Regions from separate parts of the Cytobacillus sp. QJM3NY_8 genome, predicted to be linked through region 2. Evidence: riboswitches for the same ligand, from Rfam matches in the RefSeq annotation. Region 2 holds a riboswitch; each other region holds the start of a gene.
The links. Region 2 has a riboswitch for thiamine pyrophosphate ahead of thiT (energy-coupled thiamine transporter ThiT). Riboswitches for the same ligand answer to the same signal wherever they lie in the genome.
Positions count from the first base shown of each region.

Region 1: another riboswitch for thiamine pyrophosphate. It lies ahead of tenI (thiazole tautomerase TenI); the one in region 2 lies ahead of thiT (energy-coupled thiamine transporter ThiT).
Region 3: another riboswitch for thiamine pyrophosphate. It lies ahead of tenA (thiaminase II); the one in region 2 lies ahead of thiT (energy-coupled thiamine transporter ThiT).
Region 4: another riboswitch for thiamine pyrophosphate. It lies ahead of AC0VZ9_RS08525 (ABC transporter substrate-binding protein); the one in region 2 lies ahead of thiT (energy-coupled thiamine transporter ThiT).

Region 1 is NZ_CM149681.1:496,770-501,144, forward strand. Features, by position in the region: gene thiC (phosphomethylpyrimidine synthase ThiC) at 1-1,732, shown strand, start outside; TPP riboswitch at 1,762-1,867, shown strand; gene tenI (thiazole tautomerase TenI) at 1,955-2,566, shown strand; gene thiO (glycine oxidase ThiO) at 2,563-3,702, shown strand; gene thiS (sulfur carrier protein ThiS) at 3,699-3,902, shown strand; gene AC0VZ9_RS02660 (thiazole synthase) at 3,904-4,375, shown strand, end outside.
Region 2 is NZ_CM149681.1:2,607,190-2,611,564, reverse strand. Features, by position in the region: gene AC0VZ9_RS13580 (AAA family ATPase) at 1-567, opposite strand, end outside; gene AC0VZ9_RS13575 (MATE family efflux transporter) at 853-2,193, shown strand; TPP riboswitch at 2,245-2,347, shown strand; gene thiT (energy-coupled thiamine transporter ThiT) at 2,414-3,013, shown strand; gene AC0VZ9_RS13565 (hypothetical protein) at 3,113-3,382, shown strand; gene AC0VZ9_RS13560 (hypothetical protein) at 3,502-3,741, shown strand; gene qoxD (cytochrome aa3 quinol oxidase subunit IV) at 3,817-4,122, opposite strand; gene qoxC (cytochrome aa3 quinol oxidase subunit III) at 4,123-4,375, opposite strand, start outside.
Region 3 is NZ_CM149681.1:431,770-436,144, forward strand. Features, by position in the region: gene AC0VZ9_RS02240 (alpha-hydroxy-acid oxidizing protein) at 1-860, shown strand, start outside; TPP riboswitch at 989-1,105, shown strand; gene thiW (energy coupling factor transporter S component ThiW) at 1,218-1,706, shown strand; TPP riboswitch at 1,856-1,957, shown strand; gene tenA (thiaminase II) at 2,016-2,705, shown strand; gene AC0VZ9_RS02255 (DUF1287 domain-containing protein) at 3,068-3,775, opposite strand; gene AC0VZ9_RS02260 (TIM barrel protein) at 3,880-4,375, shown strand, end outside.
Region 4 is NZ_CM149681.1:1,615,532-1,619,906, reverse strand. Features, by position in the region: gene treP (PTS system trehalose-specific EIIBC component) at 1-478, opposite strand, end outside; gene AC0VZ9_RS08540 (twin-arginine translocase TatA/TatE family subunit) at 762-935, opposite strand; gene AC0VZ9_RS08535 (NAD-dependent deacylase) at 1,053-1,766, opposite strand; gene AC0VZ9_RS08530 (YkvA family protein) at 1,913-2,329, shown strand; TPP riboswitch at 2,403-2,511, shown strand; gene AC0VZ9_RS08525 (ABC transporter substrate-binding protein) at 2,620-3,624, shown strand; gene AC0VZ9_RS08520 (thiamine-binding protein) at 3,638-3,931, shown strand; gene AC0VZ9_RS08515 (ABC transporter permease) at 3,928-4,375, shown strand, end outside.

The sequences.
Region 1 (4,375 bases), 2.1 Mb from region 2:
TGGCAGCAAAAAAGTCTATGTGGAGGGATCCAGGCCTGATATAAAGGTTCCAATGCGTGAGATAGAGTTAAGTCCCACTTCCGGAACTTTTGGAGAGGAAATCAATGAGCCGGTTCGAGTATATGATACGAGCGGACCTTATACGGATCCTCAATATACGGCAGATCTAAAAAAAGGGCTTCCTGCTCTGAGAAGCCGGTGGATTCATGAACGCGGGGATGTTGAAGAGTATGATGGGCGGAAAATAAAGCCCGAGGATAATGGGTACCGCGATGAACATGATCCGCGTGCTAATCATAAAGTTTTTCCTGGCTTATCCCGCAAGCCATTGAGAGCAAAAAAAGGAAAGAATGTTACCCAGCTTCACTATGCAAAAAAGGGGATCATTACTCCTGAGATGGAGTATATAGCCATTCGGGAAAATATGGATCCGGAATTTGTGCGGTCTGAAGTAGCAAGAGGGCGGGCAATCATTCCTTCCAATATCAATCATCCTGAGACAGAGCCGATGATCATCGGAAGGAATTTCCACGTAAAAATTAATGCGAACATTGGAAATTCTGCTGTTTCATCCTCTATTGAGGAAGAGGTAGAAAAAATGACCTGGGCTACTCGATGGGGAGCAGACACGATCATGGATCTATCTACAGGCAAAAATATTCATACCACACGTGAATGGATTATCAGGAACTCTGCCGTTCCGGTCGGCACCGTTCCCATTTATCAGGCACTTGAAAAGGTTAATGGCATTGCCGAGGATCTTACGTGGGAAGTTTACAGAGATACCTTAATCGAACAAGCTGAGCAGGGGGTTGACTACTTTACCATTCATGCAGGTGTCCTTTTGAGGTATGTTCCGCTGTCGGCAAAACGCTTAACCGGAATTGTATCGAGGGGCGGATCCATTATGGCCCAATGGTGTTTGCATCATCATAAAGAAAACTTTTTATATACACATTTTGAAGAAATCTGCGAGATCATGAAAGCCTATGATGTGGCCTTCTCACTCGGGGATGGGCTGCGCCCGGGATCGATTGCAGATGCCAATGACGAGGCTCAATTTGCAGAGCTCGAGACACTTGGGGAGTTGACGAAAATTGCATGGGAACACGATGTACAGGTAATGGTGGAGGGACCTGGCCATGTTCCAATGCATTTAATTAAAGAGAATATGGATAAACAATTGGAGATCTGCAAGGAAGCGCCATTTTATACACTTGGGCCCCTAACAACAGATATAGCTCCAGGATATGACCACATTACCTCTGCAATCGGGGCTGCCATGATAGGCTGGTATGGTACGGCAATGCTTTGCTATGTTACTCCTAAAGAACATTTGGGTTTGCCAAATAGAGATGATGTACGCGAGGGTGTCATTACTTATAAAATTGCAGCGCATGCTGCAGATCTGGCAAAGGGCCACCCGGGAGCACAAAAAAGAGATGATGCCCTGTCAAAAGCCCGGTTTGAATTCCGCTGGAGGGATCAATTCAATCTGTCGCTTGATCCTGAACGCGCATTGGAATACCATGATGAGACATTGCCGGCTGAAGGGGCTAAAACAGCTCACTTCTGTTCCATGTGCGGGCCAAAATTCTGCAGCATGAGAATTTCGCAGGATATCCGGAATTATGCAAAAGAGAATAAGCTTGACACGGACGAAGCGATACAGAAGGGCTTGGAAGAAAAAGCTGAGGAATTTAAAAAAACCGGGGGAAGTATTTATCAGTAAAAATAGTATTTTAGTAATTTAATAGTAATTATATCTGCTGGGGGTGCCGTTTGCAGGCTGAGATTAAAGCAAAAGCTTTAAAACCCTTGGAACCTGATCTGGCATACCAGCGTAGGGAAGTGGAGTATCGGGGCTATATTCATAAGCCCCGTACAGCCACTTTCTATTTAGAAGGTGGTTTTTAATTTGCTAAAAGCATAAAAAAACAGGGGAGTTATCGCTATGAGGAAACAGCTGCATGTTATATCAGATGGAAAGCTATCTCTAGAGGCTTTTGCTGAGATAGCAGGTGAAGTGGAACCCTTTGCAGACAGGTTCCACTTGAGGGAAAAGCATCGAACCTCAAGGGAGCTATATGAAGGAGTTAAGCTGCTTTGTAATGAGGGAATCCCCATTCATAAAATTGTTATAAATGATCGGGTGGATGTTGCATGGGCATGTAAAACAGGTGTCCATCTTGCTTTTCACAGCCTTCCAGTCCGTGTTGTCAAAACGCATTTTCTAGATATGCCCATCGGATGTTCCGTACATTCTCCTGAAGAAGCAGAAGAGGCTGCAAAACAGGGGGCTGATTATATCCTGTTTGGGCACATATTTGAAACCGACTCCAAGAAGGGAATCCCGCCAAGGGGCACTGGGTCACTGGAGGCTCTTAAAAAGGCAGTAGAAATTCCGGTAATGGCAATTGGAGGCATTAAACCAGAGAAAGTCCCTGAGGTCTTGGAGGCGGGGGCAGATGGCATTGCTGTAATGTCAGGGATTTTGCAGGCAAAGGACCCTGCAGAGGCAGCGAAGCTCTTTTCAAAAAAGTTAAATGAGGAGGGGGAAAAATGAGGAAAATTTATGACGCCGTTATAGTTGGCGGTGGCATTAACGGAAGCTCCATTGCTTTTCAATTGGCTAAAAGAGGGTATAAAGTGGCCGTTTTGGATAAGGGTAAAATAGCCGGCAAGGCTTCCGGAGCGGCAGCTGGAATTTTAGGAGCCCAAACGGAACTGGCAGAAGACGGCCCGCTATTTCAGCTGGCATGCAAAAGCCGCTCCATGTACCGGATCCTGATTCCTGAACTGGAAGATTTATCACAAGTGCATATTGGCTATCAAAATAAGGGTGTATATAAAGTGGCGGCTAATAAAGAGGAGGAGCAGACATTAAAAAGATTGATAGAAAGCCAGCAAAAAGCGGGTGAGCAGGCCGAATGGTTTTCGATTGATGACCTGATTAAACGTGAGCCATCCGTATCAAACAAATTGCTGGGTGCCATGTATATACCGAATGACGGACAGGTTCAGGCATATGAATTGTCCCTTGCCTTTGCAAAAGCTTCAATGGCCCTCGGTGCAGAAATTTATGAGTATACACACGTATCAGATTTTATTTTAAAAGATGAAAAGGTTCATGGGGTCAAAACCAGCCAGGGAGAATTCCTGGCAGAATCCGTTATCGTGGCTTCCGGGGCCTGGAGCAGGGAGGTTCTTGAAAGAGCGGGCCTTTCGCTGCCCATTATTCCGGTTAAAGGCGAGTGCTTCTCGGTGATACCTGAAAAACCGCTTGTACAAGGGACGATCTTTTCACATGGATGCTATATCGTTCCGAAGCAATCTGGGAGATTAGTAGTTGGAGCGACCGTTAAGGTCAATTCATTTGATGAGAAGGTGACCCTTGAGGGGATATCCACGCTGATGGAAAAGGCGCAAAACCTTGTTCCGGATATAGCGAAGGCTGAATGGGAGCGGGCCTGGACAGGAATTCGTCCGCAATCGGCTGATGGCCAGCCTTTTTTAGGAGAACATCCTGTTTATAGAGGGTTATATATTGCGGCCGGCCATTTTCGGAATGGAATCCTCCTTGCCCCGGCAACAGGCGTACTGATGGCAGACATCCTCGAAGGAAAAACGGAGCAGCCAAATCCGTTTGAGCTTTCCCGCCTTGAATCTTTAGTCCATACGTCAAATGGGGTGCTTTTATGAAAGTTGTCATTAACGGAGATGCTATGGAGCTTCCGGACACAGTTAATCGCGTTTCCCTTCTGCTCGAGCATTTCAATTTGGAGCAAAAGGTAGTCATTGTTGAACTAAACCAGCATATTTTGGATAAATCCACGCATGCTGAAACCATTCTGACAGATGGGGATCGAATCGAAATTGTACACTTTGTAGGAGGCGGATGATTTGTTGAAAATTGGACCTTATGAATTTAACTCCAGGCTGCTGCTGGGAACAGGGAAATATCCAAGCTTTGATGTGCAAAGGGAAGCTGTAGAAGCTTCGGCAACAGAGGTGCTTACCTTTGCTGTACGCCGTATGAACATTTTTGAAGCGGGCCAGCCCAACTTTTTGGAAAAGCTGGATTTAAAGAAATATAAATTACTCCCTAATACGGCAGGAGCAAGTACAGCTGAGGAGGCTGTCCGAATAGCAAGGTTATCCAAAGCTTCCGGGCTCTGCGACATGATTAAAGTTGAGGTTATTGGATGCAGCAAAACGCTTCTTCCTGATCCAATAGAAACAATAAAAGCAGCGGAGATTCTATTAGACGAGGGTTTTATTGTTCTGCCCTACACTTCTGATGATGTCGTCCTTGCTCGAAAACTTGAAGAACTAGGCTGCCATGCGGTCATGCCATGTGCTTCTCCAATTGGTT
Region 2 (4,375 bases):
TCCCTTTGGCGGCTTAATCCCCATCTTCAGGGAGCGCTCAGGTTCTTTTAAAATTGAAAGAGTCTGCATGATTTCCTCTTTCATTTCTTCCTGAATTCCGCCAACATCCTCAAGTGAAATGGAAGGAAGGGCCTTTGGCTTAGATACACTTTGCTTCATAGTATTTGTAGCGCCCATTCCGCCTTTTCCTGACTTAAACAGGTAAATGCCAATGGCTATAAACAAAAGGACTACACCGCCCAGAATCCAAGGGGTATAAGGTCCTGTGTTTGCGAACGTATATTGTATATTATAGGTTTCTACTAATTTATCAACCATCTCACTGTTGGGGGGCACATGGGAGATGTACTCGCCATCAGGGGCTGTGATCAGCAGTTTCCCATTTTTATATTCCTGTACTGCAACAGTCTTCCCATACTGGGAGGCAATAATTTTTTCCACAGAAGAAAACGGGACTGTCACATCCTTTTTTCCTGCTTGTACGGTCCAAATAACCGCCGCCAAAATCACCGTGATCACCAATGCAATAGAAACAATCGTCGAAGGCTTCTTAAGACGTGATTTCAACTATTTCCCTCCTCATTAAACATACCTACATTATAAGGAAAAAGAATTGTTAATTACAGGGTTTTACACTTTTTAAACGTTGTAAATTATGGAAAAATAATATCTCCTTAGAGGAATTGTGCTATAACAGCATTCCAGGTGCATCAATTTATGATAAAAATGTGACAGAGATGAAGCAAATAAAATTATAAAACATAATAACAATCAAAACTATAAAATTGGAAACTGGATATGAAATAGTGAATAATAGAAACTGTGAAAAAAATATGGGAAAAAGGTGTAAAGATGGCACAGCAGGATTTTACAAAAGGAAATATATTCAAACAGCTCTTGGTGTTCTCAACTCCAATCATGCTCACTAATTTTCTGCAGGTTTCCTATCAATTTATTGATAGTCTGTGGGTTGGGAATCTGCTTGGGGCCGACGCATTGGGAGCTGTGGCGGTGTCCGGCACTGTAATCTTTACAGTTCTTTCTTTTATCATTGGAATAAACAATGCGGCGTTAACGATTTTATCCCAGCAAAAGGGTGGGGATCATGAAGAGGGGCTGAAACAATATTTGAATGCCTTTACCGTCATTCAGACAATTATGTCAGTTGCTCTTGGAATAGCCGGATTCCTGTTTGCAGAAAGAATTTTGGCCATAATGGGCACACCTGCAGGAATGGCTGAAGGTGCAGCATCCTATTTGCAGATTAACTTCATTGGTATTCTGTTTTTATTTGGATACAATTTTATAGGAACCGTACTCAGGGCGCTCGGAGACAGCAAGAGTCCACTGTACTTTGTCCTGATAGCAGTCGTATTAAATGCAATCCTGGACCCTCTTTTTATATCTGTATTCCAGCTTGGTATTGATGGGGCAGCTTGTGCTACGATCCTTTCACAGGGGTTCGCATTTATGATCGGAATGATATTCATACTCCGCAAAAAGCTGGCGCCGTTCACTATTCCTTCTTGGCCGCATAAAGAGGAAGCGGCATTAATTTTCAAGCTCGGCATCCCTTCTGGACTTCAAATGACCGTTATATCGGCTGGTGTTATGGCTATTATGTCTGTCGTCACCTCTTTTGGCGATGACGTGGTTGCGGGATTTGGTGCAGCTCAGCGTATTGACAGCATCATTATGCTTCCTGCGATGGCATTGGGGACTGCAGTCAACAGTATGGCCGGTCAAAATATAGGGAGAAATCAATGGGAACGGGTTCATCAAATCGCCTTGTACGGAGTCATTTACAATCTTGGAATCATGTTTATCATCGCTTTTGGTACGGTCCTATTTGCAGAACACGGGGTGCGCCTGTTTATACAGGATAAAGAATCAGTTCAGTATGGCACTGACTATTTAAAGATCATTGCCTTTTTTTATCCGCTCCTGGGCATTAATTTTATATTGAATGGTGTGGTAAGAGCTTCCGGTGCGATGTTTCAAGTGCTCATACTGAATATCATTTCATTCTGGATCCTGCGCTATCCTTTAACATTCCTATTTTCAAAGTTTATGGGTGATAAAGGAATTGCTGCAGGCATGGGGATAAGCTTTGCTATAAGCAGTGTCATCGCCTTTATGTATTACCGTATCGGAAAGTGGGATAAACAGGCTATATTTGGAGAGGGAAAATAATCCTTTTCACTTTCATTTATTTCATTTATACTAAAATTGGATAATACAATAACGTGCCACAAGGGGAGCATTCTGCTGAGAGTGAATAGTTCGCTGTTCTGACCCTTTGAACCTGTTAGATAATGCTAGCGCAGGAATGTGGAATAAAAGGCGGAAGGGGTTTTTCTGCCTGCTTGTTCTCCCTTGGGGTATCGTCATACGATTATAGGGGGATTTTTTTATGAAAAAATTAAGCCTGACGGCGATGATTGAAGCTTCATTTTTTGCAGCATTTGCTATTATTTTGGATTTCCTTCCATCTATTAAGCTGTCGCCTTCCATTTCGATTTCTGCTGCGATGATTCCCATATTCATTTTGGCATTCAGATGGGGCTTTAAAGTCAGCTTCATTGCCGGTCTATTATGGGGAATATTGCAGATTGCCATGGGTGATGCCTGGATTGCGACTCCGCTTCAGGCATTTATTGAGTACTTTGTGGCATTTGCCTGTATCGGTTTTGCCGGTTTGTTTTTCCGACCAATTCAAAATCAGCTGCGCAGCGGAAACAAGAAAAAGGCATTGGGCTGGGTTGTTTTAGCTGTGTTTGCCGGAAGCCTTGCCCGGTATTTCTGGCATTTCATAGCAGGTGTCCTTTTCTTTGGGAGCTATGCGCCGGAAGGGATGTCACCGGTTCTCTTTTCCTTCCTGGCAAACGGTGCAACCATGCTCGGAGCAGCTATTCTCTGCTCGATTTTAGCAGTATTAATTATATCTTCAGCTCCAAGATTGATCATAAGAAAAACGGATGAAGTTATTCAATCACAAAAACGCGCTTCCTAATATAATCAGCCTCTTTGGAAATTTCCAAAGAGGTTTTTTCTTATTTTAGGAAACTGCTCCTGAAAAATGGGTATATTACTCAAAAAGGGGAGTGATTGTTTGTCAAACACATTGCAGGGCAATATTATTACAGGTGTATATGATGCAGAAACCAGTGCCTTTGAGATCCAGAAGGTTAAAAATTTCAGCACCCAGTCTGTCCTTAACAAAAATCAATGTGAAAATTTGTATAACTATTTATCCCTTCATGAAGAGGATGAGGGAGGACAGATTATTACACTTTACGATCAAATGCCATTAATGCTGACCAGGCAGGAAATAGGCAATTTAAAGAAAGATTTGGAGAACATTAAAAAGCTATATCAGTAGAAAATTGCTTTGCACCTTTGCAAAGCTTTTTTTGCATAAATAAATTTGACAATTTTGTGACAAAAAGTTTGACAAATTTGTGAACATAGTTAGAATATTAAATAAAAGGGGATGAAAATATGACTTTAAAACAGCAAAAGGTGCTGCATTTTTTTAGAAATGTTACTGCGGCCGGTATTCTTTTAGGGTTAATTGTCTTTATTTCAAGCTTTTTTGTAAGCGGTCTCACGGGTGAGTATGTTTTATCAATCGGTTTAAGCATTATGGTATCATCCATGCTAATTTTTGGATTCGGATTTTTTATTAATGTGATGGAAGAAATGACAAAGGGCAGCAAGGGAATCAGACAATACAAATAAAACCGGCCTCCAAAAGGGAGACCGGTTTTATTATCTGGCTCATGGGATGGACAAGGCGATTCCGCTTTTCTTGAATTAATGAGCCGCGTGCCCAGAAGTGAGAACCCAAATAGAACCTACTACAATTACAATAACCATAAATACGGCATAAATCATATTAACTAAGTTCGTTTTGCCGTCTTCTCCTTCTCTTAAGTGCATGAACATGAACAGCTGCATGCCTGCCTGAATGACAGCCAGCGAGCCGATGATCCACATGATCACTTTAAAAGAGAGGTTCGTTTTTAGGGCAATACCTGCTGCTGCAAATGTCAGCACAAGGGAAACAACAAATCCAATGACATGGCTTATAGGGAAGCTTTTTGATTGATGATGTTCCATTTAAGCCACCAGTCCTTTCAAATACACGAATGTGAAAATAAAGATCCAGACCACATCAAGGAAGTGCCAGTAAAGGCCGATAATAAACGTTTTTCTTGCTGTAGTAGGGGTAAGGCCTCTTTTTAAAAGCTGGATAATGACCATAGTTGCCCAGCCAATTCCCAATGTAACATGGGCTCCGTGTGTACCCAGCAGGACAAATAAGCTGGATAGGAACGCACTTGTCTGCATCGTTGCACCTTCATGGGCATAA
Region 3 (4,375 bases), 2.2 Mb from region 2:
TATTCCTTGCACCTATAGGAATGCAGCGTCTTGAACACAGTGAGGGAGAGCTTGCATCTGCCCGGGCGGCAGCTTCGTTTGGAATTCCTTTTATCCAGAGCACGGTATCCAGTTATTCCATTGAAGAAATCGCAAATGCAACAGGCACGAGTCCAAAATGGTTCCAATTATATTGGTCCAATTATGAAGATGCTGCGTTCAGTATGGTGCGCCGGGCGGAGGAATCAGGCTATGAAGCAATTGTGTTAACAGTAGATACGGTGATGATGGGGTGGAGGGAAGCTGATCTAAGAAACAATTTTTCACCGTTAAAGCTTGGCTATGGAAAAGCAAACTATGAGAGTGACCCGGTCTTTATGGCCACTCTCCATGACGGTGATGTAGTTCAGGGAATCCTTGATAATATCCATCATCCAACCTTGAGCTGGGAGCATATTGCTAGGTTAAAAGAGAAAACAAATCTGCCGATTCTATTAAAGGGTATTCTCCATCCCGAAGATGCCAGGCTGGCCGTTGAAAAAGGGATAGACGGAATCATAGTCTCCAATCATGGCGGCAGGCAGCTTGATGGAGTGATTGCGGCGATTGATGCGCTTGGACCGGTTGTGAAGGAAGTCAAAGGAAGAATTCCAGTATTGTTTGACAGCGGCATTCGCCGCGGTTCCGATGTGGTCAAAGCACTGGCATTAGGAGCCGACGCAGTTTGCCTGGGAAGGCCGTATGTGTACGGTTTGGCCATTGGCGGGCAGAATGGAGTTGAAAAAGTACTTGCCAACTTTATTGAAGAAACAAAAGTGTCACTTTCTCTGGCAGGAGTCGGGAGTCTAAAGGAAATGGCAAGTCTGAAGCTACTTCGATAGTTTCTCAGCAGAAATCGAAGAGCGCTTAATACATTGATTGCACCAAGAAAAGTATATAAGCAAAAAGATTGATGACAGTGCCGGAATAATTTGTTAAGCTTGAGATAGCTTATCAAACTAAATATCTATGCAGCTACTAGGGGTGCCCCGAATGTGCGGGCTGAGAGGAAAGCGCGTTATAGCTTTCTGACTCTTATGGACCTGATCTGGTTAATGCCAGCGGAGGGAAGTAGGATTTGACTATATGTCAATTCATATACTTAAACCAAGCCAGGTCCTTATGGGAATCTGGCTTTTTTGTATACATACTTCCCATCCTGATAAGCAATCAGGCGGCCCTTTAGAAAGGAGGTTTAGATGAACAGAACCCGATTGTTAACTACGATGGCTTTATTTGTAGCAATTGGGACACTGGGATCCCATTTGCTCTGGTTTCCGGCAGGCATAGCCAAGGCCTATCCGGTGCAGCATGCGGTGAATGTATTGGCAGCGGTGACGCTTGGCCCCCTGCCTGCAGCAGCTGTGGCATTTATGATTGGCCTGCTTCGTAATTTGCTTGGATTCGGGACGCTGCTTGCGTTTCCAGGCGGCATGATCGGAGCGTTTTTGGCAGGTGTGCTTTATTTGAAGTTCGGCCGGAAAATATGGGCTGCTGTAGGAGAAGTGGTAGGTACCGGCATAATCGGTGCATTGTTTGCAGTCCCTTTTGCAAAGGTTCTCATGGGAAGCGCAGCTGGGGCATTCTTCTTTGTGCCGCCATTCCTGGTCAGCAGCATTGCCGGTGCGGCCATAGGCTGGATGGTTTTGGCAAAGGTTAAAGAGAAGAATCTGGTTCAGAATATATGATGATTTTGAGCTGGCGAAGCTGGATGAGTAAGCAGCATAGTAAAGAAATCTGACTTAATGAGCGATTTTCAAGAGTTATAAGCGAAATCCCAAATTTATGAGAGAAAAACGTCAAGTTAGAAAATCGGTAAAAAACAATTAAAATGTTAGAAAACTGCTAGGGGCGCTACGGCTGAGATAAGGAGCTTTTCCTTTGTCCCTTGGAACCTGATCTGGATAATGCCAGCGCAGGGAAGCAGTGAGGACCTCGTTTTATATCCTCATGCTTTTTCCCCGGCAGCTTCTGTAATTAATAAGGAGGCTATTTTTATGACTTTTTCAGAGATTCTGCGCAAGGAAAATGAAGATTTGTTTCAGCTGATATTTGAGCACCCATTTGTCCAGGGTATCGGGAGAGGGGACGTGCCGAAAGAGGCACTGGCCCATTACATTAAAGCGGACTTTGAGTATCTGAATGCGTTCATGCATATTTATGGGATTGCCATTTCAAAGTCAGCAGAGCGTAAGGATATTGCATATTTTAATCAGCAAATAGAATTTGTATTGAACAGCGAAGTACATCCCCACCATAATTTCTGCCAGCAGATTGGCGTGGATTACGAAGCATTGCAGGGCTATCCGCTCCCTCCAACAGCTGATCATTATGTTAAGCATATGATGTATCATGCCCACACAGGCGGCATGGGTGAAATCCTTGCTGCATTATTGCCTTGTCCATGGACTTATTGGGAGATTGGGCTTGAACTCATGAAGCAATATGAGCCAGATGAGAACCATCCGTTTTATCCATGGATCTCTTTTTACGCAAATTTAAGGGTCGAAGCTGTGACCATGAATATGAGAAACCGTTTGGATGAGCTTGCTGATGCGGCATCACCGGAAGAAAGGCAGCGAATGAAGGATGCTTTCCGAAAAAGCTGCCAGCTGGAGCTTGGCTTCTGGGAGATGGCTTACACCTGCGAAGAGTGGCCGGCAGGCAATCCTGCAGCAGTAAGATAAGAAAAGCGCAAGCGCCTCGCTCAAAAAGGAACGCAGGCTAAGAGCGCAACGTCCTCCCAAAAGCTACCGCTTTCGGTCGTGCGATGTATCGCTGCCGTAGCTTTCCTTGTCCTGTGGCAACGTCTGCATGACCCACATCCTCCCATAATCTGCCGCTTTTGGTCGTGCGATGATTATGCTGACGAAGCCTTCCTTGTCCTGCGGGCCTCAGGGATAAGACGGTTCCTTATGGCCCCGGGTTCCTAGGAGCCGGAGCTAGACAAGCTTGTGACCTCAAGGGGGGAGGCTGCTTGCGCTAGACAGTTATCGAAGTTCAAAATTTTATACTTTCGTATTTAATAAGAAAAACGCCTGCATCTGCTTTATGGCAGTGCAGGCGTTTTTTCAAAATCCCATCTGTAATGAGCGGTAATAGGAGTCTTAAAAGAAGAGAGTTTTACTTCTGCTGCAAATGGTGTGGAGTTATGTATGACATATGGAATGCCATCTTTCGTCCGTTTGTCAGATATGATGGCAACATGGTCGAATTTAGGAGAAAGGAAAACCACAATGTCACCCGGCTGCCATTGCTGAAGGTTCTTAATATCTCCTGGAATCAGTTCTGTTGTTAATGACTTTGCGAAGCGGCTGAAAAAGACATTCTGGTTTGGCACCCTCCTGAAATCAATGTTTGGATCAGGATTGCCCTTCACTCTTGAATACAAGTCCGTATTCTCGGCGATATCCTGATCAATAAGATCCTTTATGGTTACATCAGCCCCCTGGAAACCCCTCCAAACCACATCTGTACAGACACCTTCACCATCGGGCGGATATCCTCCCGCATAGTAGGCACTTTTATATGGCGTGCGCTGTTCCACTTCTTTTCTGGCTGTCAGGACCATATCAAGCGGATCGGCAATGCCGTTTTGATTAGAATCGGCCTTTGAATAAGCAGCAGGCACTTCCATTTTCTTTGCCAAAGGATTTTCAAAATGAATGCCGATGGAATCCAGAATGATTCCGCTTCGGAAAAAAAGAATGAATAATAACAGTACTGCGATAATGGAACCAAACACTTTTTTTATCATAAAAGTCTCCTCATGTATTTTAATGATTAGACGGCATTATTTTCCAATAAGTTACATAGAGGTATGATAAGATTGCTATAAGAATACATAAGAGAGGGGATATCATGGCTCATCATATAGGGATATCGGGAAGCGTCATTTTGTCAGACAGCAAGCTGTTTCCTGAACTTTTTAAACGTCATTTGCCGCATATTGAGATAGGCGAATTTCAAGATGAAGAATCTTTCCGCCGTTTTATTGAAATGCTGGGTAAAACAAACAAAAGCTTTGGTCTTCATTCGCCTCTTTTCCGGGGACAAAGCAAATACGATCTGCTGGAAAAGATCCGTATAAATCCGAAGGAAGCCTGGATCCAGTTTGAGACGGAAGTGGAAAGAATGTCCCGGCTTGGAGCTGAATACATATTGGTGCACTTTCCTTACTTTAAAAAGGAAACCAATGGGAATCCAGCAGAGATCATTGAGGAGGGACTCAAGAAACTCAGTTCTCTTCAGAGTAAGTATGGGATTATGATTGTGTGTGAACCTAAATTGGGATTCCAGCAATCGCCAGCAGGGATTCATTATCTTGACCGCTTTCCTGTAGAGACATGGAAGAAAT
Region 4 (4,375 bases), 990 kb from region 2:
TGATGCCAGCCAGATCAGCCCAGTTAGTATAAACTTCAACAAAAGACTTATCATCAAAGAAAATATCCGGTGCTGTCATAATATTGTTTATCCCCATCAGCAAACCGGCTGTTACGATAGCTGGAAGGATTGGAATAAAAATATCTGCGAGTGTTTTAATGCCGCGCTGCAATGGATTTAAGTTCTCAGCAGCAGCACTTTTTGTTTCTTCTTTTGATGATTCGCCTATTCCAGTTGCTTCTGTCATTTCTTTATACACTTTATCAACAAGGCCTTGTCCAATGACAACCTGGAATTGTCCATTTGTGGAAAAGGAACCTTTCACTACATCTATATTTTCGAGTTTTTCTTTATTGACCTTCCCCTCATCTTTTAAGGCAAAACGCAGACGTGTAACACAATGAGTAGCCGCTGCGATATTATCCTTGCCCCCGATAGCTTCTACAATTTGCTCTGCTGACTCTTTATTCGTAGCCATTCTTCGCTCTCCTCCTGTTACCGTTTTCATATTATAGAAAAAAACAGTTATAAGGTTTTTATTTATTGTTCTCGCCATTTACAACTCTATCCAATTTAGCAAACCAACTTGTATATACATGAACTGTTTACGCTTTCATTTTATCTTGTATATACATGTTAGTCAACCATTTTTTCATTTCTCTCTTTTCTATACCCATTCACTCGCTTCGAAAGCCAGAAAATAAAAAACCGGCTTCGAGACTAATTTGTCTGCAAAGCCGGTTCTACACCACTTGAATAGGTTATTTCCTTTTATCATTGTCATCATCTTTTGTGAGTTCACGGGTAGATTTCTTAAATTCTTTTAATGTCTCCCCGAACGCTCTTCCTATTTCAGGAAGTTTCTTAGGTCCAAAAATAATCAGAGCCAAAACCAGGATTAGAATTAAACCTGGAATACCGATGTTTGATAACATGCTGAACACTCCTTATATATCATATCGCTTGAGGCAGTAGTAATCATGTTCATTGTCCATTATAGTTGATTGATAAAAAAAATCATAGCATGAGTGCTATGATTTCATGTTTTTTGACTATTTGAAGGCTCTATCAAGTTCATCCAGCACTTCACCAATTTTGCGGTCATGAATTACTTTATCAGCATAAATATCGAAATCCGTAGGTTCCATATTAATAATCACAAGTTTTGCTCCTTTTTGTTTGGCTATCAGCGGAAACTGATTTGCAGGTGTTACAGTCAAGGATGATCCCAGAACAATAAAAAGTTCTGCTTTTTCTGTTTCATCTGCTGCGAAATCTAAGGCCTCCTCAGGGAGCATTTCCCCAAACAGAACCACTGAAGGACGGAGCACACCCCCGCAACGGCATTGGAATTGACCATGCAAATACCCCTCGCTCGGGAACTCTTTTTTACATTTCTGGCAATGGAGTGTCTGCAGATTTCCATGGAGCTCTGATATTTTTTCACTTCCCGCGAGTCCATGAAATCCATCCACGTTCTGGGTAATAATGCTCTTAATAATACCTCTCTTTTCCCAATCTGCAAGAATATAGTGCCCTTGATGGGGATTACACTCCTTAAGCCCGATTACCCTGTGCCGATAAAATTCTATAAATTCGTTCACATTTTCATTCAATGCTTTTGTACTGGCTATTTTCCCAGGATCTTTCCCATTCCATAATCCATTATTGGCAGACCTGAAATCAGGCAGTCCGCTTTCTGTCGACATTCCTGCTCCAGTCAATATTACTGTATAATTTGATTCTTTCAGCCATTTCTCAAGCATAGATATCAGCTCCCAATAAGGTTTTGTCACAGGTTAAATTTGATTTCCATTTATTTCTCCCAATGAAATGTTTATGTCATGTCAGGTATGCGGTAAATACTAGATTATAACTGTTTATGCGAATTATCAATATAGGAGTGATAGCTATGCCTGAAATAGAAACCAAAGTTTATAAGGACGGCTATAAAAAATTTTCATCCAGGGCTAAACGTTATGCGGACGATCCTGAAAAAACAAAAGGACTTTTAAGAAAGGCTACACTTAAAGCAGATAAAAACCAATCTTCATTAAGTGATATATGGGAAAAGTTTCAGCTTCTGATCGATTTAGTAAAGTCATGGTCTAAAGGCGATTACCGGCATATTATTTCAAAAAAATCGATTATCTTTATTATTGCTTCCATACTATACTTTGTTTCCCCAATAGACCTTGTTCCTGACTTTTTAATAGGAATGGGAATCTTAGATGATGTAGCAGTCCTTGGTTTTGCCGTTAGCCAAATTACAGGTGAACTTGAAAAATTCAGAATTTGGAAAGAGAGCAGGACGATTGGAATGAAATAATTATTTTCTGTGCATTTTAATATTATTTGCTATAATAATGATGGAAAGTATTTATGCTGTCAAAATTAAATAGCAAGAAATGTAGGGGAACCGGTATGCCGGTTGAGACTTCATCATTAAGATGCTGACCCTTTGAACCTGATCTGGCTCATACCAGCGTAGGGAACATATTCTTAAACATACTAAATGTTTTTTATATGCGCCCTGGTTTATACCGGGGCGTTTTTATTTTACAGGGCAGACTATCATTAACTTTCCTTATTACATAACGTTTTTTAGGAGGAGTACTTATGAAAAAGTGGATTGCCGCTATCTGTTCGCTGCTGCTTCTTTCAGGCTGTGCCGGCAATGGACCGGATAATCAGACTGGAAGCGAAGATTCAGACAGCAAACAAGATTTGAAAAAAGTTACTGTTGTACTGGATTGGACACCTAATACCAATCATACCGGCTTATATGCCGCAAAGGACAAAGGATATTTTAAAGAAGAAGGGCTCGATGTAGAAATTATAATGCCAGGTGAAGCAGGTGCAGATCAATTGACTGCATCAGGCAAGGCTGATTTTGGTGTCAGCTATCAGGAAAGCATCACGGAAGCACGTGTACAGGGCGTTCCCCTTGTATCGATAGCAGCTGTTATTCAGCATAATACTTCCGGTTTTGCATCCCCTGCCGAAAAAAACATTAAATCGCCGAAAGACTTTGAAGGAAAAACTTATGGCGGCTGGGGGGCACCTGTAGAAAAATCGGTAATAGACTCCCTAATGAAGAAGGAAAACGCTAATATTGATAAGGTCTCAATTGTTAATATGGGGGATGCTGACTTTTTTACAGCTGTTAAAAGAGATATAGACTTCGCATGGATTTATTATGGATGGACAGGTGTAGAAGCAGAACTTCGGGGGGAAAAGATTAATATGGTCTACCTTACCGACTACTCAGAAAAACTGGATTACTACACGCCCGTTCTCGCAACCAGCGAAAAAATGATTGCAGATGATCCGGATACTGTCAAAGCATTTGTAAAAGCAGCAGCAAGGGGATATGAATTTGCAATCGATCAACCTGGCGAAGCAGCAGATTTTTTGTTAAAGAATGCTCCGGATCTGGACAGCGAATTGGTCAAAAAAAGCCAGGAATGGCTATCCCCCCGCTATCAGGATGATGCTTCAAGATGGGGTGAACAAAAGCTTGAAGTCTGGGAAAACTATGCAGACTGGATGCATGAAAATGGTCTTTTAGATAAAGAATTAGATGCAGGCAAAGCATTTACTAATGACTTCCTGCCGGAATAAGGAGAGTTCAAATATGGCAAACGCACTTGTAAGCATTCAGATCATACCGAAAACAAAAGATGGGGAAAATGTTATACCTTACGTTGATGAAGCAATTAGTGTCATTCAGCAATCCGGTGTTAAGTACGAAGTGCATCCCCTCGAAACAACGATGGAAGGCGATTTAGACCATTTATTGAAAATCATAGCTGATATGAACAGAAAAATGATTGAAAGAGGAAGCAGCAATGTAATCTCACAGGTAAAGGTTCTATATCAGCCGGACGGTATTGAAATGATTGATTTAACGGAGAAATATCGTCCATGATAAATTTGTTCAGAAAAGGATGGAGGCCGGCTGCGGTTCTCCTTCTTTTATTCATTGCTTGGGAAATGGCAGTAAATCTGGCAGAAGTCCCTGCATGGCTCCTGCCTCCGCCAACAGAAATCGTTCTGGAAGCGATTTCGGGCTGGGAGGGCTTCAGCCACCACCTTCAATCGACAGTCATGCTTTCCCTATTGGGATTTGCCATTGGCACCGTCATAGGTTTAATCACAGCCGTTATACTGCACTTATTGCCTTTTATAAGGGAGTCGGTTTACCCTCTCCTCATACTTTCACAAAATGTGCCTATAATTGTTCTGGCTCCTTTGCTGGTTGTTTGGTTTGGTTTCGGGATACTTCCAAAGCTGATTGTCATCACGCTGGTTTGCTTCTTCCCCATTACTGTTGCTGCATTGGACGGCTTTCGCCAGACACCCGGAGAACTTA